Microbulbifer sp. A4B17: one gene and its partner. The main gene of each other region encodes a partner of the protein of the gene in region 2 in a complex. Links are inferred from orthologs where the notes say so. Each region holds a gene or a part of one and is shown on either strand. Other genes may lie near its edges.

Region 1 (17,223 bases), 1.6 Mb from region 2 along the record:
CTGTCGGCATTGGCCAGGGCATCAACCGCATCGGCAACCTGGCGGGCGACCATGCCGCCCATTTCCAGCATCTCTGTCTTTAAGCTTTCCAGGTCTTCATTAAATTGGCGTGAGATATGTTGATCGAAATGCATTTCCATAGTTTTCCCTCCGAGCAGGAACCTTAGCCGAAGCGGCCGGTGATATAGGCTTCAGTGAGTTCGTGCTCGGGGTTGGTGAACACCGTTTCAGTATCGTTAACTTCCACCAAATGCCCTAAATGGAAGTAAGCTGTACGCTGACTAACCCGCGCTGCCTGCTGCATCGAATGAGTGACAATAGCGATAGTGTAGTTCTGACGCAGCTCATCGATCAGCTCTTCGATTCGCGCTGTTGCAATGGGGTCCAGGGCAGAGCATGGTTCATCCATCAGGATAACTTCCGGGCTCACCGCAATAGCGCGGGCAATACACAGACGCTGTTGCTGACCACCAGACAGACCCGTACCCGGCTTGTCCAAACGATCTTTCACTTCATTCCACAGGCCTGCGCGGCGCAGGCTGTTTTCTACAATCTCATCCAGGTCGGCACGGCGGCTGGCAATGCCGTGGATTTTTGGGCCGTAGGCAACATTTTCGTAGATGGACTTAGGGAAGGGGTTTGGCTTCTGGAATACCATGCCGACGCGAGCGCGCAGGGGTACCACATCCACTTTGGGGCCGTAGATGGGATCGCCATCCAGGCTCAGCTCGCCCTCAACGCGACAGCCTTCAATGGTGTCATTCATCCGGTTGAGACAACGCAAAAACGTCGACTTACCACAGCCGGAGGGGCCGATCATGGCAACCACTTCATTCTGGCCAATATCGAGGCCAACAGAGTGGATCGCCTGGATTTCACTATAGAAAACATTCACATTGCGCATGCGCAACTTGGCGGTGTCACAGAACGGTTGGCCAACGGTTTCTCTCACATCAGCCCGATTATTCATCATTTGCCCACCCGCAACATCGGATTGCGCCGCATCAGTTCGGCTGGCGGCATCCAGGGTCATGGTACTCATATAATATTCCGCTTTCTGATAATCCGCGCTCTGTTACCAGCGGCGCTCAAGTTTCTTGCGCAGCAATACCGCGCTGGTATTCATCACGATCAGCACACTCAGCAGCACCATAATGGCTGCGGAGGTTCGCTCAACAAAGGCGCGCTCAGGGCTGTCCGCCCACAGAAATATCTGTACAGGCAGCACGGTGGCTGGGTCAGTTACTCCAGCTGGTACATCGACAATAAAGGCGACCATACCAATCATTAATAAGGGGGCCGTCTCCCCCAGAGCCTGAGCCATACCGATAATCGCGCCGGTCAACATACCTGGCATCGCCAGGGGCAGCACATGATGGAAAACTACCTGCATACGCGAGGCCCCCATACCCAGTGCCGCCTCGCGAATTGAGGGCGGTACGGCCTTCAAAGCCGCGCGGCTGGAAATAATGATCGTGGGCAGGGTCATCAGTGTCAGTACCAAACCACCGACCAGAGGTGCCGAACGCGGCAACTCAAAGAAATTGATAAATATCGCCAGGCCCAGAAGACCGAAAACAATCGAAGGTACCGCCGCGAGGTTATTGATATTCACCTCAATCAAATCGGTCCAACGATTTTTGGGCGCATACTCTTCAAGGTAAATCGCCGCCGCCACACCGATGGGGAATGACAGTGCCAGGGTTACCAGCAGGGTAAACAGGGAGCCCATCAAGGCTGCGCGAATGCCCGCCTGCTCTGGCTCGCGGGAATCGCCATTGGTAAAGAAGATGGTGTTGAATCGCTTCTTCAGTTCACCACTATCCAACAGCTGCTCTATCCATCCAGCTTTCTGGTCGGAGGTGCGACCACGAAAACCCTCTTTAGAATCCTTCAGGCTTTTGACGAAAGTATCCACATCGTCATCGACTGACAGCCAGACTTTCTCTGACTTGCCCAACAGTTCCGGATTGTCCGCCAAGCGATCGCGCAGGGTAAAAGGTGCCCCAGAGGAAACCAGGGTATAGAGCTCACGTTTGTCACTTCGACCTGTCACCGTAGGGAAACGTTCGCGCAAAGCCTGGCGAATGACACCGGTGAAGTTTGCCCAGGTCAGGCTTTCATCATCAACCTTGTCGATGCCCAGAATCTGCTCGTCGTAATGAACTTCCAACTGGATCGCCGTCTGGACAAAGGCACCACTTCCTTTGCTGATAATGTCAGTGAACAGAATCAGTACAGCGAGTACACCAAAAGCAATACTGCCAATACCCAGTCCACGAAACAGCTTTTCTTTGCGATGACGGCTGGCGAGACTCTTTTCGATACGCTCGCGAACCTGCGCCTGAGTAAGATCAGTCATACTGCTCCCGGTATTTTTTCACTACGTGCAAGGCAATAAAGTTCAGCACCAGAGTGGAGATAAACAACATCAGGCCCAAAGCAAAAGCGGCGAGAGTCTTGGGACTGTCAAATTCCTGGTCGCCAACCAACAGGGTCACTATCTGCACCGTCACGGTCGTGACAGACTCAAGCGGGTTGGCGGTTAGGTTCGCCGCGAGTCCGGCGGCCATCACCACAATCATGGTTTCACCAATTGCGCGGGAAACCGCCAGCAATACACCACCGACAATACCGGGCAGTGCCGCAGGAATCACAACCTTGCGCACTGTCTCGGACTGGGTGGAACCCAAACCCAGGGCACCATCGCGCAGGGACTGGGGCACCGCATTGATCACGTCGTCGGATAGAGAGGAGACGAAGGGAATAATCATGATTCCCATCACCAGGCCAGCGGCCAGTGCACTTTCACTGGATGCCTGTAGGCCCATGGAGGTGGCCAGCTCGCGAATAAATGGAGCAACGGTTAAGGCTGCAAAAAAGCCGTATACCACGGTGGGTACACCGGCGAGAATTTCAAGCACAGGCTTGGCCAGGGAACGTACGCGCTTACTGGCATACTCGGCCAGATAAATAGCCGCCATCAATCCCACAGGTACCGCCACAAACATGGCGATCGCCGATACCATCAGGGTTCCGGTAAACAGGGGGACAGCACCAAAGGCGCCACTCGACCCCACCTGGTCTGCACGCAGGGCCATTTGTGGACTCCAGTGCAAACCAAACAGAAATTCACTCACAGGTACCGACTGGAAGAAGCGCAGAGACTCAAACAATACCGATAGCAAAATACCGACAGTGGTCAGAATTGCTGCGCAGGCACAGGTGATCAATACCGTACGCAATACTTTTTCAACTTTTTCACGAGCGCGCAGCTTCGGAGAAAAGCGCAGCAGTGCAAAAGCGGCAAGCCCACTGGCCAATACCAAACTCAGGAAAGCCTGTAAATTATTGGAGCTGGAGCGCAGCTGGCTGAGGTAGTCCGCAGCACTCTGCAATTGCGGGGACTTTTCACCAATCAGGTGGCCCGCCGCGAGATTCTGGATCTGCGCGTAGAGAAGGTTTTGCCCGGAGATGCTCTCCGGCTTATCGGCAATACTATTCATAACCATCGCGCGGATGATCGCATCATCAAACACCAACCAGGCGCCGAGTAATAGAAGCGCTGGCAAACCACACCAAAGGGCGGTGAGCAATCCGTAGTAGCTGGGCAGGGCGGCCAGATTACGCACGCCGCCAAGACTGCGAGCAGCGCTTACTGCACGGCGAAAGCCAGTGCCGTAGGCCACTAATATCAGGAGCAGCAAAAGTGCGAACAGTGTGGGGGTTTGCATTGAATTACCGTACTAAAAATATCGTCGCTGGCATTATCCAGACTTTCTCCCGAGGTTCCATCACTGGGAGTGCGACAATTTGTGAGTCTTCTTATAAAGAACGGCCAAGCCCTTTCGAGCTTGGCCGTCAATTCCCTTTGACAGTACTACTCCAGAATTTTTTTACTTGGCTGCGAGATTACTCAGGGCATTCAGCTTGCGCACATCAGTAGCAATCTTCTGACGCTTCTCAGTGGGCAGAGGAATCATGCCTTTGTCAGCCAGATAGCCATCTTCGCCCCAAGCACGCTCATTGGTGAACTCAGCCAGGAACTGTTTAACACCGGGAACAACACCTGCGTGCTGCTTCTTAACGTAGATAAACAGCGGACGGGAAACCGGGTAGCTCTGATCAGCAATGGAGTCGAAAGTAGGGGACTGACCTTCGATCAGAGAGCCCTGTACCTTGTCAGCATTCTGGTCGAGGAAGCTGAAGCCGAAGATGCCCAGGGCGTTCGGGTTGGCAACCAGCTTATTTACGATCAGGTTGTCGTTCTCACCAGCTTCAACATAAGCGCCGTCTTCGCGAACGTTGTGACAGATCGCTTTGTAAGCGCTCTTGTCTGTTTTCTTCATGGCTGCAATCCAGCCAAACTTCTTACAGCCACCTTCCATTGCCAGCTCAGCGAAAGCGTCGCGGGTTCCGGAAGTCGGGGGTGGGCCCAGAACTTCGATTTTGGTGTTGGGCAGAGCTGGGTTTACGTCTTTCCAGGTCTTGTAAGGATTGGCTACCAGGGTTTCAGAACCGTTCGGGTTAGGAACTTCCTTAGCCAGTGCCAGGAAGATGTCCTTGCGGGTCAGCTTGAAAGGAGCGGCTTTCTTGGAGTTTGCGAGAACAATACCGTCGTAACCGATTTGTACCTCAACAACATCGACACCATTGCCGTTACACATCTCCAGCTCTGACTGCTTGATGCGACGGGAAGCACCCGTGATATCTGCCGTGCTTTCACCAACACCCTGGCAGAACAGCTTCATACCACCACCAGTGCCAGTGGACTCAACTACCGGAGTTTTAAACTGGGTAGCGCGGCTAAAGCGCTCCGCCACAGTAGTAGTAAACGGGTAAACAGTAGAGGAACCGACAATACTAATATAGTCGCGCGCAGCCATGGCTACCTGTGAAGTTGCCAGGGTCAAAGCTGCCAGAGAAGTCGCCAGAATTTGCTTGTTCATTGTGTAACTCCGATGAGTGTTTATATTTCACGCGGCGATGCTAGGAACAACGGGTGACGATTCTATGAATAAAAGATTACAAAAAGGTTACAGCTGTATTTTTACCCTGCTGGTATGAGGGAGGACAAAGGGTTAACCTTCAAGCAACATAAATAACAATAAGATGTAAAGAGAGAAGCCCCCAATGCGTTATCTGCTGTTCGGTGCGCAGGCACTTGAGCGCCTGACCAGTCATACGGGGCAACTGCTGTCCTGGTTCACCTGGGCCATGGTCCTGTTACAAAGCTTTGTTGTGGTGATGCGTCACGGCTTCAACACCGGCTCTATCGCCTTACAGGAATCTGTGATTTACCTGCACGGTGCCGCCTTTATGCTGGGGCTGGCATATGCACTACAAACCGACTCCCATGTCCGAGTGGATGTTTTCTACCGCAGGATGAGCGCCCGGGCCAAAGCCTGGATCAATGCAATTGGCTATCTGGTGTTCCTCTTACCCGTCTGCGCCTTTCTATTTATAAGTAGCTGGCACTTTGTACTGAATAGTTGGTCAGTTTTTGAAGACAGTGCAAATGCCGGTGGCCTACCGGGAGTGTTTTTACTGAAAAGCCTGATTCCTCTATCTGCCGTCACTCTGGCCCTGGCGGGACTGGCCCAATTTATTCGTGCACTGGTGCAATTGATGCTGCCCCAACAACAGCCCACCCCAATGTCATCATCAAAAACAGTATTGAAGCAGGTAGAAGGGGCCGAAGTGTGATTGAGCTAATTCCCTTTCTGATGTTTGCAGCCGTCTGTGCCCTGCTTATGTTCGGTTACCCTGTAGCTTTTACTCTCGCAGGTACAGCCTTGCTATCAGCGGGCCTGGGTATTGTGTATGGCCTATTCGATGCCGAGTTATTGCGCGCCTTCCCCGATCGCCTCTACGGCATTATGCAAAACGGCACTTTGGTTGCCGTTCCGTTATTTGTGCTTATGGGAGTGATACTTGAGCGAGCCAAGATTGCCGAGGATTTGCTGGTTAATCTGAGCAAAGCCTTTATGGGCGCCCCCTCGGGACTCGCCATTTCCGTGGTTGTAGTGGGCGCACTACTCGCCGCCAGCACTGGCATTGTCGGTGCAACTGTAGTCACCATGGGGCTGATGTCACTGCCCACCATGTTAAAAAACGGCTATTCCCCCAAACTGGCCACCGGCACTATCTGTGCCACCGGTACCCTCGGGCAAATTATCCCCCCCTCTATTGCCTTGGTTCTACTGGGTGACACCCTCTCCAATGCCTACCAACAGGCACAACTGTCTGCAGGTATTTTCAATCCCAAGCCGGTCAGCGTGGGGGATCTGTTTGTGGGGGCAATTATTCCCGGCTTACTGCTGGTGGCCGCCTATATCATTTATCTATTATTTATCGCCCGTCGCCCCAAACCCACGGAGACCAGTGAGCCTCCAGAAGTGGATAAGGCCCAACTGATTCGCAGCCTTTTGCCCCCGATTGCCTTAATGCTGATTGTGCTTGGGTCAATCATCGTTGGCGCTGCCACCCCCACGGAAGCAGCAGCCGTCGGCGCGCTGGGGGCGGCGTTACTGGCATCCAGTCGCGGAGCTCTAAGCTTTAAGCGCGCCGGGGAAATCGGCCGCAGTACACTTCAGGTCTCGGCAATGGTTTTCGCCATATTGATTGGCGCTTCATTATTTTCTCTGGTATTTCGCGGTTACAACGGCGAAGAGCTGGTGACAGGATTTTTCCACAGCCTGCCCGGGGGGGTAATCGGTGCGACACTGTTGGTGATGCTGGTAATCTTCCTGCTGGGCTTCATCCTCGACTTTATCGAAATCACCTTTGTAGTGGTACCAATTGTGGGCCCGGTACTGCTGGCAATGGGCGTCGATCCGGTGTGGCTCGGCATTATGATTGCCATCAATTTGCAAACCTCTTTCCTAACGCCTCCATTTGGGTTTGCTCTCTTTTACCTGCGCGGGGTGGCCCCCAGTTCTGTGGCCACATCGGCCATCTATCGCGGGGTAGCGCCTTTTATTGCCATCCAACTTTTACTGCTGTGCCTGCTGGCGATATGGCCGGCCCTGGCCACTTGGTTGCCGGGGGTGGTTCAGCAACAGTGATCTGCGACATGTGGAGAGCCGTCCATAGACTGAGAGGCAGCACCAACGGCCAAAAACGCGTCTACGGCCGACTAAAGGCCGAAATTTATTCTGGTCAATTACTGGTCAAATTGTGCTAGAATGCGCCACCATTCCAGTAGTGGAAACCAATAACTCTAACAATCTGTGAGTACCCGATGTCCGCACTGTCAGCTCTCGATGAAGATCCGCAACCCACAGGCACGCTAACCCTGCAAACCCTGGCTATGCCCCGCGATACCAATCCGCAGGGGGATGTTTTTGCCGGTTGGCTGATGTCGCAGATGGACCTCGCTGGCGCCATTCTCGCGCAAACCATGGCGCGCGGCCGTGTCACAACTGTTGCGGTGGGCAGCATGGTTTTCCTGCGCCCGGTTCCGGTTGGCTCAACAGTCAGCTGCTATGCGGAAGCCATTGAAGAAGGGCGCTCCTCGATTCGTACCATGGTTGAGGTTTGGCTGACGCGGGTGGATTCCGGTGAGCAGGTCAAGGTCACCGAGGGTGAGTTTGTATTTGTCGCTATCGACGATGCCGGCCGTACCAGACCGCTGCCCTGATTGTAGGTTTCGAGTTTGCCGGCTGTAGTGCAACACAGCCGGCAATATCATCGGCCCAGTAGTTGGCCGCTAATCTTCCTTTAACTCTCTCGCCTGGTAGTAAGCCTCTTCACTGATCTCGTGGTAGGGCTTCACATCCCGTTCAAATTCCTTAAAGGCTTTGTAAACACGGGCAAACTCCGGGTCCTGCTGCGCCGTCTCCTGCATAATTTCGTTGTTGATCTTCTTCAGGTGAGACAGAACATCCTCCGGCAAGCGCTCCACTTTTACCCCGTGCTCTTCTACCAGCTCCTTGAGGGCCCGGTTATTACGTGCCGTATATTCGTCCAGCATATCCTGGTTGGCTTCGCGGGCGGCGACCCGCACTATTTCCTGCAAATCAGCAGGCAGTTTTTCGAATGCCTTTTTATTAACGATAAATTCCAGGATAGAGCCCGGCTCATGCCACCCTGGGTAGTAGTAATACTCGGCGACCTGGTGGAAACCAAAAGCGAGATCGTTGTAAGGGCCCACCCATTCGGTGGCATCAATCACTCCAGTCTGGAGGGCGGTGTAGAGTTCTCCACCGGGAATGGTCACCGCAGTGCCGCCAGCGCGGTTTAAAACCTCACCACCCAGGCCAGGAATACGCATCTTTAGGCCCTTTAAATCCTTCACCGACTTGATCGGTTTGTTAAACCAGCCCGCCATCTGTACACCGGTGGAGCCCCCCGCAAGTGGGATCAGGTTAAAGGGCTCGTAGATCTCCTCCCAGAGTTCGAGACCACCACCGTGGTGCAACCAACCATTCATTTCCTGGGCATTCAAGCCAAAAGGCACCGCGGTAAAAAACTGGGCAGCAGGCACCTTGCCTTTCCAGTAATAGGCCGCGCCATGCCCCATCTGCGCGGCGCCTTCCGATACAGCACCAAATACGCCAAGGGCAGGCACCAACTCACCGGCACCGTACACTTTGATCCTGAGACGCCCGGCTGACATCGCCTCGACTTTCTTGGCAAAACGCTCCGGCGCACTGCCGAGGCCAGGGAAGTTCTTGGGCCAGGTAGTAACTAATTTCCACTCGAACAGCTCTTTATTACCCTCTGCGGAAAAGTGCTGGGCAGGACCCATTGCTGCACGGGAAGCTACCAGGGCGGCGAAGGTAATGGCGAGCAGGGCTAAGAGCCCGAGAATGATGGCCGGGTACCAATTGAGTTTTTTCATTGCTACTAATTTATCGTTATTTTTGTATTGTACAAATTATCGGCAGACGCTTTGGTCGCCATCTTAGGTCTTCAGGGGAGGTCCTCTGTGATTTGACCCTGGTATTTTGAATGGATTCCCGCTACCGCTGGAATCCATTCACCACCATCTAACTTTCAATTCTGCATGTCTCTCAGTACCGACATGCTCCGGCACTCAGTATTTAACGCTCAGTGCCAGCTCAAGCCATCACTTAAAGCGGCTGCAACTTGGCCATTGAAAGTATCAGCCTCTTGTCGCCAACATCGTCAAAATTAACCAGCACCCGCATTCGAGGACCCGTTCCCTCAAACTCAATGACAGTTCCTTCACCAAACTTGGCATGGTCCACTCGCCCTCCCAGAACCAGCGGGGGCAAATCATCGAAGTCTGGCGCCGGGTCGGAAAACTGGCCTACCTTGCCGTAGTCCGCCTGATAGAGAGGGCGGGAAATTTCGGTCTTCAGGCGCACTTCTTGTACAAACTTGGACGGAATTTCGCCGATAAAGCGGGAAGGGCTGTTATAGGTTTCGCTGCCAAACAGACGCCGGTTTTCCGCGTAGGTAATGTATAGCTTGCGCATGGCGCGGGTGATACCCACGTAGCAGAGGCGTCTCTCCTCCTCCATGCGGCCGGGCTCCTGCGCCGACATCTTGTGGGGGAACAGGTTTTCTTCCACACCCGCCATAAATACCAGGGGAAACTCCAGACCTTTGGCGGAGTGCAGGGTCATCAGCTGGACGGCATCCTCAAACTCATCCGCCTGGCCTTCACCGGCATCAAGGGCAGCGCTGTCGAGGAACTGGTTAAGAAGGGGAATTTCCTCCTCATCTTCCTCTCCCTCGGGCAGGCCTGCACCGGTAAAGCCGCGACAGGCAGTGACCAGTTCCTGCAAGTTCTCCACCCGTGTTTGGCCTTTCTCGCCTTTCTCTTTGCCGTGAAACTCCAGCAAACCGCTGTTTTCGATCACATCCTCAGCAATAGCATCCAACTCTTTATCTTCTGCATTCGCTGCCAGCTGGTTAATCAGGTCCAGGAAGCTCTGCAGGGCATTGCCGGCGCGAGCAGCCAATACCCGTTGCTGCAACATCAGCTTGGCCGCCTGCCACAGGGAGCAGCCCTGCTCCCGGGCATAAGAACGCACCATCTCTACAGTGCGCGCACCGATGCCACGGGTGGGCGTATTCACCACTCGTTCAAACGCAGTATCATCATCGCGGTTGGTAATCAGGCGTAAATAAGACAGGGCATTCTTGATTTCCAGGCGCTCGTAGAAGCGCTGGCCGCCATAGATACGGTAGGGCACCTGCTCGCGCAAAAGCCCCTCTTCAAGTACCCGGGATTGGGCATTGGAGCGGTAGAGGATAGCGATGCTGTCGCGGCGATTACCGTCGCGCACCCAGTCATTGATGCGCTCGACAATAAAGCGCGATTCATCCTGTTCGTTGTAGGCCGCGTAGACGGCGATGGGCTCACCCTCTTCGCCCTTGGTCCACAACTCCTTGCCCAAGCGACCACTGTTATTAGCGATCACCGCATTAGCCGCGTTCAGAATGGTGGAGGTGGATCTGTAGTTCTGCTCCAGTCGCACCGTCTGCACTTCTCGTAAATCTGTGGAAAAGTGCTGGATATTCTCGATCTTGGCACCGCGCCAGCCGTAGATGGACTGGTCATCGTCACCCACGGCGGTGATATGGCACTGCTCACCGGCAAGTAGGCGCAGCCAGGCATATTGAATCGTGTTGGTATCCTGGAACTCATCCACCAGGATATGGGGGAAGCGCCGTCGGTAGTGGGCCAGAATAGCGTCGTTATTCAGCCAGAGCTCGTGGGCGCGTAGCAGCAGCTCACCGAAATCCACCAATCCACCGCGCTGACAGGCCTCTTCATAGGCGAAGTAGATTCGCACCATGGTCTGCAACCAGGGATCGGCGCCGGCATTGATATATTGCGGACGCAGACCTTCATCTTTCTGCGCGCCAATCCACCACTGGGTTTCACGCGGTGACCACTTCTTATCATCCAGCCCCAGATCTGCCTGTATCCGCTTGATCAGGCGAAGCTGGTCATCGGAATCCAGAATCTGGAAATTCTGCGGCAACTTGGCTTCTTGCCAGTGAGCCCTGAGCAGGCGGTGAGCCAGGCCGTGGAAGGTGCCCACCCACATGCCAAAGGTATTCACCCCCAGCAGCTCTTCGATACGGGCGCGCATCTCGCGGGCCGCCTTGTTGGTAAAGGTTACCGCCATAATGGAGTAGGGCGAGGCGCCCTCCACCTGCATCAGCCAGGCGATGCGGTGTACCAGCACCCGGGTCTTGCCCGAGCCGGCACCGGCCAGAACCAATTGATTGCCGGGCGCGGCAGCTACTGCTTCGCGCTGGGCGTCGTTGAGGGGGTCTAAAATCTGAGATACGTCCATGGGCGAAGATTGTACCAGAGCTGATGCACAAGACCTGTGTAAATAAACAGGATTTTGCCCTGCCTGACAATGTAATGTCGCTCGCCAGCGGAGGGCACAGCAGCTAAACTGCGCCAACTGGCATAGAGAAGGAAGTCCTGTGAAACCGGCGGAAGTAACGCAACGAATCAGTGAACAACTGTCATCCATGCGCAAATCAGAGCGCAAGGTGGCGGAGTATATTCTCGCCAACCCCGATGAAATCATTCATATGCGTATCGTCGACCTGGCCACTGAAGCCCAGGTGAGTGAACCTACTGTGGTGCGCTTTTGTCGCGCCGTGGGCTGCTCCGGATTCCAGGAGTTCAAGCTGAACCTGGCGCAGCAGCTGGCTTCCAGCCCCAGCTTTGGCCAGATTGCGGTTACGGAAACGGACACCATTGCCGAGTACAAGCGCAAGGTTTTCGACTCCACGGTGGATACCCTGCTGAAAGTTCGCGATAGAATTGACGACCGCGCCCTTGAGGCCGCAGTCACGGCAATGGCCGCCTCCAAGCGGGTGGAATTCTTCGGTTTTGGTGCCTCCGGTGCTGTCGCCGCCGATGCCCAGCACAAGTTCTTCCGCCTGCAACTGGCCACCGCCGCCCACTCGGACCACCACATCCAGAATATGTCGGCCATGTCCATGCAACCGGGAGACGTAGTCGTGGCTATCTCCCAGAGCGGTCGCACCAAGGCGCTGCTTCGCTCCATGAGCATGGCAAAAGAGCAAGGTGCTCTGGTGGTTGGCCTGGCGCCCAGCGGCTCGCCGGTGGCACAACAAGCCAGCATCCCCCTGGAAGTGGATGTGGAAGAAGATATCGAGATCTACACACCGCTGTCCTCACGCATTGCTCACCTGGTGGTGATTGATGTGCTCGCCATCGGTGTAGCCCAGCGCAAAGGCCCTCAGCTACAGGAGCACCTGTTGAAACTGAAGCAGGGACTGTACACATTGCGGGAAGACAAGCACTAAACTCCCACTTATCCAAGGTGGGCACTGGATAGTTGCCCGCCCGTCTCCACCATAGCCTTTTCCCGCCAATTGCGTTTTCGGGGAGATCCCTCCAGGCTGTACCAGAGCAACAAGATGACATCCACCGCTTCGACCACGGAAGACAAAGCACCGCGCTGGCTGGTGGTGTGGCTTGCCGCCCTCGTTTCCCTGACACCTTTTTCGATCGATAGCTACCTGCCCGCAATTCCGTCGATGGCTGCAGCCCTGGATACAGAAGTTGAGCGGGTGCAGTACTCGGTATCCAGCTTCCTGCTGGGCTTTGCCCTCGGGCAGCTGTTTGGCGGGCCGCTATCGGATCGCTGGGGGAGGCGTTTGGTAGGAACTATCGGCCTCAGCATTTATATGGTCAGCTCCCTGTTGGTCCTGTTTACCGATCATGTAGACCAACTGATTATCCTGCGCTTTTTCCAGGCGGTCGGCGGCGGCTTTGCCACAGTGATCTGCGCCGCCATAGTGCGCGACCTGCACAGTGGCCGTGAAGCGGCAAAAATAATTTCCTTGATCAGCACCATCATGCTCATTGCACCGCTGATCGCCCCGGTGATCGGTTCTGCATTGCTAGCCGTGGGCGGCTGGCAGAGTATTTTCGTCTTTTTGTTACTGTACGCTCTGGCAATGCTCGTATTAGTGCAGCTGCTACTGCCGGAGACCGTCTCCCGCTTTACCCGAGCGCGCCGTCAGTTAATGCCGCTAAAGTCTCTCGTAGGCAGCTACGGCCAGGTTTTGCGCAACCCCCGCGCGATTGGGTTCCTGATTGCACAGGCCTGTGTCAGCGGTTCGATGTTTATCTACATCACCACCGCGCCCTTTGTGTTTATGGATTATTTCGGTGTTAGCGCGAATCAGTTTCCGCTGTTTTTCGGTATCTGCGTGCTCGGACTAATCTTTATGGTTCAGGTGAATATCCGCCTGCTGAACTTTTTCGAGCCGCGCAATATCCTCTTGGCGGGTATTGCCTTGCAGTTATTGGGGTGCGGACTGTTAGTTCTGGGTACCATGACCGGGGTTAAAGAGTTAACCCTGTGGATGATTCCACTGGTTTTGGTAATGAGTTCCATCGGAATTACCGGGCCCAACGCCGCCGCCTGTTACCTGGAGTTTTTCCCGAAAATCAGTGGCAGCGCTAATGCACTCTATGGCGCCACCATATTTATCACAGGGGGTATATTGGGTGGACTGGTAAGCAGCCTGCATACAGGAACCCTGACACCTATTGCAGGATCAATGGCAGGTTGTGCCTTTGTGGCACTGCTATCCGCACTTTTCCTGGCCAGGGCACGCAAACCGATAGAATCAGATATACCGGCTAGCCGGAGGTTTACCCCACGTTAATTGAGGCTTTTTTATACAGCTTCCAACCCCTCTTCTTGAAGGGCCCGCTGTACTGCTGGCCGCTCTTCCATGCGCTTCTGGAAAGCCTGAAGCTGGGGCCAACGTGACATATCAAACTGCTGAAGCTTCAACCACCGCGAAAGCACATACAAGTAAGCATCGGCAACGCAGAAACTGTCCCCCATTAAATAGTCCTTATTCAGGCACCCCTCGATATAATCAAACCAGTGGATTAGCCGCTCCCTGGAGTACTCTTGTTCCTTCTCTGTACCATTCCAGAAAAGTGGTCTGAATAATTTATGGACCTCTGCGCTGAGAAAATTCAGCCACTCCAAGACCCGGTAGTGGGCCAGGGTACCCACCGCTGGCGCTAACTGTGCATCGGGTTTTTGCTCCGCCAGAAACTGAACAATCGCAGGACCTTCAGTAAGCACTTCACCCCCCTCAAGTTGCAGTGCGGGTACATATCCTTTTGGGTTTATCCTTGTGAAGTCGTCGCCGTTTCCCAGCTCGTGGTTTTTTAAATTGACCTTCTGCAGTTCCAGATCAATACCCGCCTCACAAGCGACTATATGAGGTGATAGAGAACACACACCCGGTGCATAAAAGAGCTTCATGGTGATCCCCTGGGGTAATAGCCCATTTCTCAGCAGTATAGGCGCAGATTAGTTTTTCCCGACAACACCTCAAGTGCTACAGATTTAACACCCTTAATCCCGCTGATGCAGAAATCTATTTACCGCGAATCCAATGATCCAGACTGAAGCGACCGGCACCGGCACAGGTGAGAATCAGGAAACCACCGGCAATAGTGATGTTTTTCATAAAGTTGGTCATCTCAGCCGCATCACCCGGGGCCAGGTGTATCAGAAAAGCTGAGGCAAGGCAGAAAAGGAAGAGGATAAAAGCTGAGATTCGGGTGAATATCCCCAGTAGAACTGCGAGCCCGCCCACCAGCTCTACTACGATCACCAGTGGCAGAATGAAACCGGGTATGCCCATGGACACCATGAAGTCTTCTGTCATTTCGTAGCCGCCAATTTTATTCCAGCCAGCACGAATAAAGATAAGCGACATCAGAACCCGGCCAACCAGCTTTGAGGTGTCGCACAATATCGGATGATTCACTACCACTTCCTCGATCTACATTGCGCATTGATGGGTATGGACTCACAAATAGTGTAGACACTGTCGCAGCATTTCCTGGTGTCGACCGAGGCTTCCTTTACCCCTAAAAGGTCAAAAGCTCCTTTTGGCGCAATAATCATCCTTTTATTTTTAATTACATGTGGAACTGTACTAACAGGCTGCGGAAAAGTAACGAAATGATATTTAAAAAGCTAAGGCATTTATGAGCTTTTTGTGGGGAGAGGGATGAAATCCGCTTGAACGCAAAAATGAAAAATGCAGTTGTGTGGTGCTCATGAGCCGCTACAATTGCGCGCCCATATAGAGGGAGTTGGCCGCTTGTGCCCGCGTGGTCCGCCCCAGTGTAATCCTGTTGCCCCATATCCATCCCAAGGAAATTCGAGCAGCCTCTGCACGACTACAATAACGGCACGCTTACCACCATATAAATTGCCGCAGGGGCGCTCCCCGATACGGCGTTAAACCACCCGAGAATTTTTCAGCGCTGGAGTCCACACACGGCATGGAAGTTTATTACACCTTTTGTTTTCTTGCCGCCGTATCAGTATTTCTGGGCTTCCTGAATCAATACGTATTGCGCGCTCAAAACACGATTGCCATTACTGCTGGCGCCCTGGCTTTGTCACTACTGGTCACCGCACTGGGTAAACTGGGGGTGGTGGAGCTGCGCACTTGGGCAGACCAGCTACTCCCTCTGCTCAACCTTGAGGATATCCTGCTTAAGGGAATGCTCGGGTTCCTTCTATTCGCCGGCAGCTTACATATCGACCTGCTGGAACTGCGCAACCAGAAACTCGAAATCGGTCTTCTCGCCATTGTCGGCACCCTGATTTCCACCTTTTTAGTGGGAGCACTGCTGTACTGGTTCCTGATGCTGATCAATATGCCAGTGGCATTTGTTTACTGCCTGTTATTTGGTGCGCTGATTTCGCCTACCGACCCTATCGCCGTACTGGCAATTATGAAAAACCTGAAGGCCCCGGAGCAGGTTTCTATCCAGGTGGAGGGTGAGTCCCTGTTTAACGATGGCTTCGGCATCGTAATTTTCGCGGTGATATACGCCCTCGCTTTCGAGGGCGGACAACCCACGGTGCCGGCAGTGGCAGAACTGTTCGCCGTTGAGGCTCTGGGAGGCATTCTGCTGGGACTGATCATTGGTGGTGTTTTCCACTGGGCCATTTGCTGCACCAATGATCACAGCCTGGAATTGATGCTGACCATGGTTATTCCCACCGCCGGTTTCTCCCTGGCCAATGTCCTCGGCGTCTCCGGTGCCTTGGCGATGGTGGTGAGCGGCATCATTATCGGCAACTTTACCCGCGAACGCGGCTTCTCCCGGGTGAGCCAGCACGAACTGGATAATTTCTGGAGTATTACCGAAGACTTCCTCAACGGCTTGCTCTTCCTGTTGGTGGGACTGTTCCTGATCACCATTGACCTGCGCCCCTCCGACTACCTGCTGATGGCTGTGGGTATTGTGATTGTCCTCACCGCCCGGGTTTTCGCTGTGGGCATTCCCTTTCTGTATTTGAAGAGCCGCCGCAAGTACCACCCCTATACCAACCGGATTTTAATCTGGGGGGGACTGAAAGGGGGATTGGCGCTGGCGCTGGCGATGTCTATCCCCGCCGGTAGTGCCTTTGTGCAGGGTCAGGACCTGCGCTACCTGTGGGTGGTAATGACCTATGGCGTGGTGCTCTTTTCTATCGTCGTACAGGGCTCTACCATAGCGCCATTGATCCGTCGCAGCCGGGAATTTGCTGAACCGGAGCGCGACAAACCCCAGCAACAGACAGCCAAATAGCGATAACGAACAAATGGAACACTCCGGCTTCCTTATTGAGGCAGTAATATTTATGGCTGCCGCAGTGATTGCGGTGCCTATTGCCACCCGCCTGGGCCTTGGCTCAGTTCTCGGTTACTTACTCGCCGGTGTGGCCATAGGCCCCAGCGCCCTCGGCCTGGTCGGCGATGCCAGCGATGAAATGCACGTCGCAGAATTTGGTGTGGCGCTGATGCTGTTCCTGATCGGCCTGGAGCTGCAACCCAAGAAACTGTGGAAAATGCGCGGCGCTATCCTAGGCACCGGTAGCGCCCAGCTGCTTTTCTCCGCTGCGGCTATCGCCGGGCTGGTACTGGCTTTTTCCGGGATGGACTGGCGCTCATCGGTCGCGATCGGACTGATCCTGGCACTCTCCTCTACAGCGATTGTATTGCAGTCCCTCAGTGAGAAGGGCCTTCTCAAAAGCCAGGGCGGGCGGGCTGCGTTTGCGGTATTGCTGTTCCAGGATATCGCTGTTATTCCCATTCTCGCGCTATTGCCGCTACTGGCGGGTACTGCAGCCAGCCCCCACGAGAGCGGCTTGAGTGGCTGGTATTACGCATCGGCGGTTATCGGCACCATGCTGGCTTTCATTTTTGCCG
Region 2 (4,615 bases):
TTCCTTGCCGTCTACAACGCCAGCAAGTGCGGCTTTTGCCAAACCTGGGCCGATATCAGCGGCTACATCGTGTACGGAAACCGGAGCAGAAAATTCTCGACGGGAACCATCGGGGAGAGTAACAACGGGCATTGTTTATCCTTTGTTCTCAGTGGCGATCCCTACCAAAGACCGCATGAAACTATCCATGAATTTATTCATGGAACTCTTGATCGGGATGGGCAATCCATCCTTTTGAAAGGTGGTAGACCCGGGCGGATTTGAACCGCCGACCTCTGCCATGTCAAGGCAGCGCTCTAACCAACTGAGCTACGGGTCTAAAGCTCTACAGCGGGGGAACCCTGTGCTGTGAAGAGCGCGAACTTTAGCACCGCTTTTCAGTGTTTTCAACAACTTACTGAACTTTTGTGTGAAATTTTTTAAGAGCGACCAAGCACCAACAAGGCAGTGCGGGACTATCAAAATGTAGATCCAAGTCCCGCCCTTCAGCAAGGATTATTCCACACCTTTTAAGTGGGTAATCTCATCGCGCAATTTTGCCGCTGCTTCAAATTCCAGGTTCTTCGCATGCTGGTACATTTGCTCTTCCAGCTCGGCAATTCGGGCCCAGCGCTGCTTATCGGTAAGGGCCTCGACATCCACCTTGTATTCACCTTTACCCTCGGCAACTTTGCGACGCCCTTTCTTCGGCACGCCGGGGGCCACTGCTCCCTCCAGAATATCCGCCACACTTTTGCGGATACCTTTGGGGGTAATGCCGTGCTCCTCGTTAAAGGCCAACTGCTTCTCGCGGCGGCGATGAGTCTCTTCGAGTGCACGCTCCATGGAACCGGTGACTTTGTCCGCGTAGAGAATCGCCCTCCCCTCCAGGTTTCGCGCAGCCCGCCCAATGGTCTGGATCAGCGAGCGATCGGAACGAAGGAAGCCCTCTTTATCGGCATCGAAAATTGCCACCAAGGCAACTTCCGGCATATCCAGGCCTTCTCGCAGCAAGTTAATACCAACTAGCACGTCAAACTCTCCGATACGCAGGTCCCGGATAATCTCTACTCGCTCGACGGTATCAATATCGGAGTGTAAGTAGCGGACACGAACGCCACTTTCGGAGAGGTATTCAGTCAGGTCTTCCGCCATCCGCTTGGTCAATACGGTAATCAGCACTCGCTGGTCAGCATCTACGCAACGGTGAATTTCAGACAGGGCATCATCTACCTGGGTCAATGCTGGGCGAACTTCAACTTCCGGGTCCACCAGACCGGTCGGGCGAACCACCTGCTCGACCACCTGCCCCGCATTCTCTTGCTCATAGGCCCCCGGGGTTGCGGACACAAAAACCGTCTGGGGTGCCAACCCCTCCCACTCTTCAAACTTGAGAGGACGATTGTCCAGGGCCGATGGCAGACGAAAGCCATACTCCACCAAAGTTTCCTTGCGCGACCGGTCTCCACGATACATACCGCCGATTTGCGGCACTGTCACGTGACTCTCATCGATAAATAACAGTGCATCACTGGGCAGGTAATCAAAAAGCGTGGGCGGCGGCTGACCAATACCGCGACCGGAGAGGTAGCGGGAATAGTTCTCTACGCCATTGCAGTAGCCAAGCTCCTGCATCATCTCCACATCGTAGCGGGTACGCTGATCTAGCCGCTGCGCTTCGACCAGCTTGTTGTTACCACGCAGTTGCTCCAGGCGCCCTCGCAGCTCATCTTTGATTTCATCGATAGCGCTGACGATCGTCTCTCGCGGCGTCACATAGTGACTCTTGGGAAAGATGGTCACCCGGGGCACCTTCTTAAGCTGCTCTCCGGTAAGGGGGTCAAACAGGGTGATCTCTTCGATTTCTTCATCAAAAAGAGACAGGCGCACCGCTTCCAAATCGGAGTCTGCCGGGTAGATATCGATAATATCGCCACGCACCCGGTAAGTAGCGCGACGGAAATCTGCATCGTTGCGGGTGTATTGCAGTTCTGCCAGACGCCTGAGGATAGTGCGCTGGTCAACGAGATCACCGCGATCCAGATGCAGCACCATCTTCAAATATTTGTCGGGGTCACCCAAACCGTAAATTGCCGAAACTGTGGCAACCACAACCACGTCGCGCCGCTCAATAAGTGCCTTGGTGGCCGAGAGGCGCATCTGCTCAATGTGCTCGTTTACAGATGCATCTTTTTCGATAAAGGTGTCCGAAGAGGGGACGTAAGCTTCCGGCTGGTAGTAGTCGTAGTAAGAGACAAAATACTCCACCGCATTCTTGGGGAAAAACTCTTTAAACTCCCCGTAGAGCTGAGCGGCCAGCGTTTTATTGTGAGCCATCACAATGGCCGGCCGCTGCAGGCGCTCAATAATATTCGCCATAGTGAAGGTCTTACCCGAACCGGTAACACCCAGCAGCGTTTGATGGCTCAGGCCATCATCAATCCCCTCTGACAACTGCTCTATCGCCAGCGGCTGATCGCCCGCTGGCTGATACTTGGATTCCACCTTAAAAGGTCGCGACTCCATACACTTCCCCCAACCGCTTAATCATTCATGCAACATCGGATTGTAGGCTCTCGTCATACGGCCCACAATTACAAGAGAATAGCGTCCTACCTTCCCCAACTCAGGCCAGCGGCATTTTGCGCGCGGCCAAAAAAATAATTTCCTGACAAATCAATTAGTTAAAGATCAAAAAAGGGGTTGACCTGGTCGGAAGTGCTCTATAATATACGCGCCATCTCAACGGCACTGCCGAAAAGATATTCCGCCTTAGCTCAGTTGGTAGAGCAAATGACTGTTAATCATTGGGTCGCTGGTTCGAGCCCAGCAGGCGGAGCCAAATTTCAAAGCGCAGCTTAATTTGCGCTCTATAAATTAGATTAAATTCCGCCTTAGCTCAGTTGGTAGAGCAAATGACTGTTAATCATTGGGTCGCTGGTTCGAGCCCAGCAGGCGGAGCCAAACAAAAGCCCGGATAGATCTCATCTATCCGGGCTTTTTCTTTTTCTGAATATTTTTTTCAACCCACATCGAGGCTGTCAATTAGCGGCCAGCCATGTTGGGCGACCGCCAAGAATAGCCTCCTAGCGCGAACTGGCCTCCCCAGTCAAAGGCAACACCTCAACAGTCGCTCGACCTTTAGCTTTGTGTGCCTGCCCTTGCCTCGACCAGACAACATCGACCAACCCCTGCTTGGGTGAGTAGCCTTTTACTGCCCGGCAAAGAATCCTGCGGACCTGCTCGCAATCATGAGAGCCGCACGCATCCCTAAGATCCGAAACCAGGAGCTGCAAAGCCTCACTATCGAGACGCTCCTCTTCAGCGCGCATAATCATTGGGTGATCTGTGCCCAGCACGTTATCCCCCAGTAGCAGCTCTTCGTACAGCTTCTCCCCCGGTCGCAACCCAGTCAGCTGAATCTCAATATCACCATCAGGGTTTTCTTCATCCCTTACCGTATGCCCCATCAGACGAATCAAGCGCTCAGCCAGATCATAGATGCGTACCGGCTCGCCCATATCGAGTACAAATACATCCCCATTGCGCCCCATACTGCCGGCTTGCAATACCAGCTGGGCCGCCTCCGGAATCGTCATAAAGTAGCGAGTTACTTTAGAGTGGGTCACTGTAACCGGGCCACCGGCATTAATTTGATCAGTAAACAGCGGAATTACGGAACCGGAAGAACCGATCACATTGCCAAACCTGACCATGCAAACGCGCATCCTGTTAAAGCGGCGACCAAAATCCTGACAAATCAGCTCAGCAAATCTTTTAGTGGCCCCCATAACATTGGTTGGCCGGACAGCCTTATCAGTGGAGATAAGCACAAACTGCTCAACCCCATGCTGCTCAGCAGCCTCAAGTACGGAGAGCGTACCCAAGACATTATTGTCAGCACCAATAACCACATTCTGCTCAACCAGGGGTACATGCTTGTAAGCAGCCGCATGGTAAATCGTATTCACGGAGAAACCTTGGATAATTTCCGCCATGCGCTCAGTGTTACGCACATCACCGAGCAGGGCTGTCACCTCAAACTGAACACCATCATCCTGGTGTTGCTGTCGCAACTCACGCTCTATCTGATAGAGAGCGTATTCCGAGGATTCAACAACAACCAGCCTGGCGGGCTTCCACTGCGATATCTGCCTGCACAACTCTGACCCGATAGACCCACCGGCACCAGTGACCAAAACCACTTTACCGCTGATGGAACCAGAAACGAGTTCCCGCTGCGGCTCAACAGGAGCCCGCCCCAGAATATTCTCGTAGGTCTGCGAAACATTCTCCGCGCGCCCCACCCCATCGAGCAACTCCTCCACACCGGGAATCGCCTTTACTACCAAGCCGCGCTCCCTTAACGCCCTGGTTATCTCCCTGCGGCGTCGCCTGGCCACCCCTGGCATTGCAAGGATTACCTCTGCAATATCTTTACCTGCAACAACTTCTAATATATCTGCAGGGTTATAAACGAACAGCCCATCGATAAAGGTCTTTTGTTTGGAGGCGTTATCATCAAAAAAGGCAACAGGCTTATACAGTTGCCCGTGAACCAACGCCTTGTACATTTGCAAGCCCGCTGTACCGGCACCATAAATTGCCACTCGGGTTTTATGAATTTCCAGTGCGG

Evidence for each region.
Region 1: the proteins of uvrB (region 2) and uvrD are in contact, whole or in part, in a crystal structure (PDB 7EGT), measured with the Thermus thermophilus proteins. The link is inferred for Microbulbifer sp. A4B17 from one-to-one orthologs. Residues at the interface, in WP_096411307.1 of Thermus thermophilus: Glu23, Leu25, Arg26, Asp27, Gly28, Glu29, Arg30, Phe31, Arg55, Glu326, Asp327, Phe328, Glu379, Ser382, Gln383, His398, Gly400, Arg401; in WP_096412145.1 of Thermus thermophilus: His654, Arg656, Phe657, Gln666, Asp668, Glu669, Lys680, Arg681, Leu682, Ser683, Lys685, Tyr686, Ala687.

What each region holds. Positions count from the first base shown.
Region 1 is NZ_CP029064.1:4,967,041-4,984,263, forward strand. The notes cover bases 8,681-11,607. They hold uvrD (DNA helicase II), read right to left. Parts: upstream 11,283-11,607; coding sequence 9,078-11,282; downstream 8,681-9,077. Other genes in these bases: BTJ40_RS21830 (TRAP transporter substrate-binding protein), read right to left, coding at 8,681-8,845; hexR (transcriptional regulator HexR), read left to right, coding at 11,422-11,607. In the rest of the region: phosphate signaling complex protein PhoU, read right to left, coding at 1-140; phosphate ABC transporter ATP-binding protein PstB, read right to left, coding at 164-904; phosphate ABC transporter permease PstA, read right to left, coding at 1,076-2,362; phosphate ABC transporter permease subunit PstC, read right to left, coding at 2,355-3,734; BTJ40_RS21810 (PstS family phosphate ABC transporter substrate-binding protein), read right to left, coding at 3,897-4,949; BTJ40_RS21815 (TRAP transporter small permease subunit), read left to right, coding at 5,134-5,706; BTJ40_RS21820 (TRAP transporter large permease subunit), read left to right, coding at 5,703-7,067; BTJ40_RS21825 (acyl-CoA thioesterase), read left to right, coding at 7,253-7,642; more of BTJ40_RS21830, read right to left, coding at 7,712-8,680; more of hexR, read left to right, coding at 11,608-12,276; BTJ40_RS21845 (multidrug effflux MFS transporter), read left to right, coding at 12,391-13,650; glutathione transferase GstA, read right to left, coding at 13,662-14,267; BTJ40_RS21855 (DoxX family protein), read right to left, coding at 14,383-14,778; BTJ40_RS21865 (sodium:proton antiporter), read left to right, coding at 15,302-16,603; BTJ40_RS21870 (monovalent cation:proton antiporter-2 (CPA2) family protein), read left to right, coding at 16,617-17,223. UniProt on the Escherichia coli protein: A helicase with DNA-dependent ATPase activity. Unwinds DNA duplexes with 3'-5' polarity. Translocates on single-stranded DNA with 3'-5' polarity. Initiates unwinding more efficiently from a nicked substrate than double-stranded DNA.
Region 2 is NZ_CP029064.1:3,380,030-3,384,644, forward strand. The notes cover bases 1-2,986. They hold uvrB (excinuclease ABC subunit UvrB), read right to left. Parts: upstream 2,506-2,986; coding sequence 496-2,505; downstream 1-495. Other genes in these bases: thrS (threonine--tRNA ligase), read right to left, coding at 1-132. Outside these bases: BTJ40_RS14955 (nucleoside-diphosphate sugar epimerase/dehydratase), read right to left, coding at 3,066-4,615. UniProt on the Escherichia coli protein: The UvrABC repair system catalyzes the recognition and processing of DNA lesions. A damage recognition complex composed of 2 UvrA and 2 UvrB subunits scans DNA for abnormalities.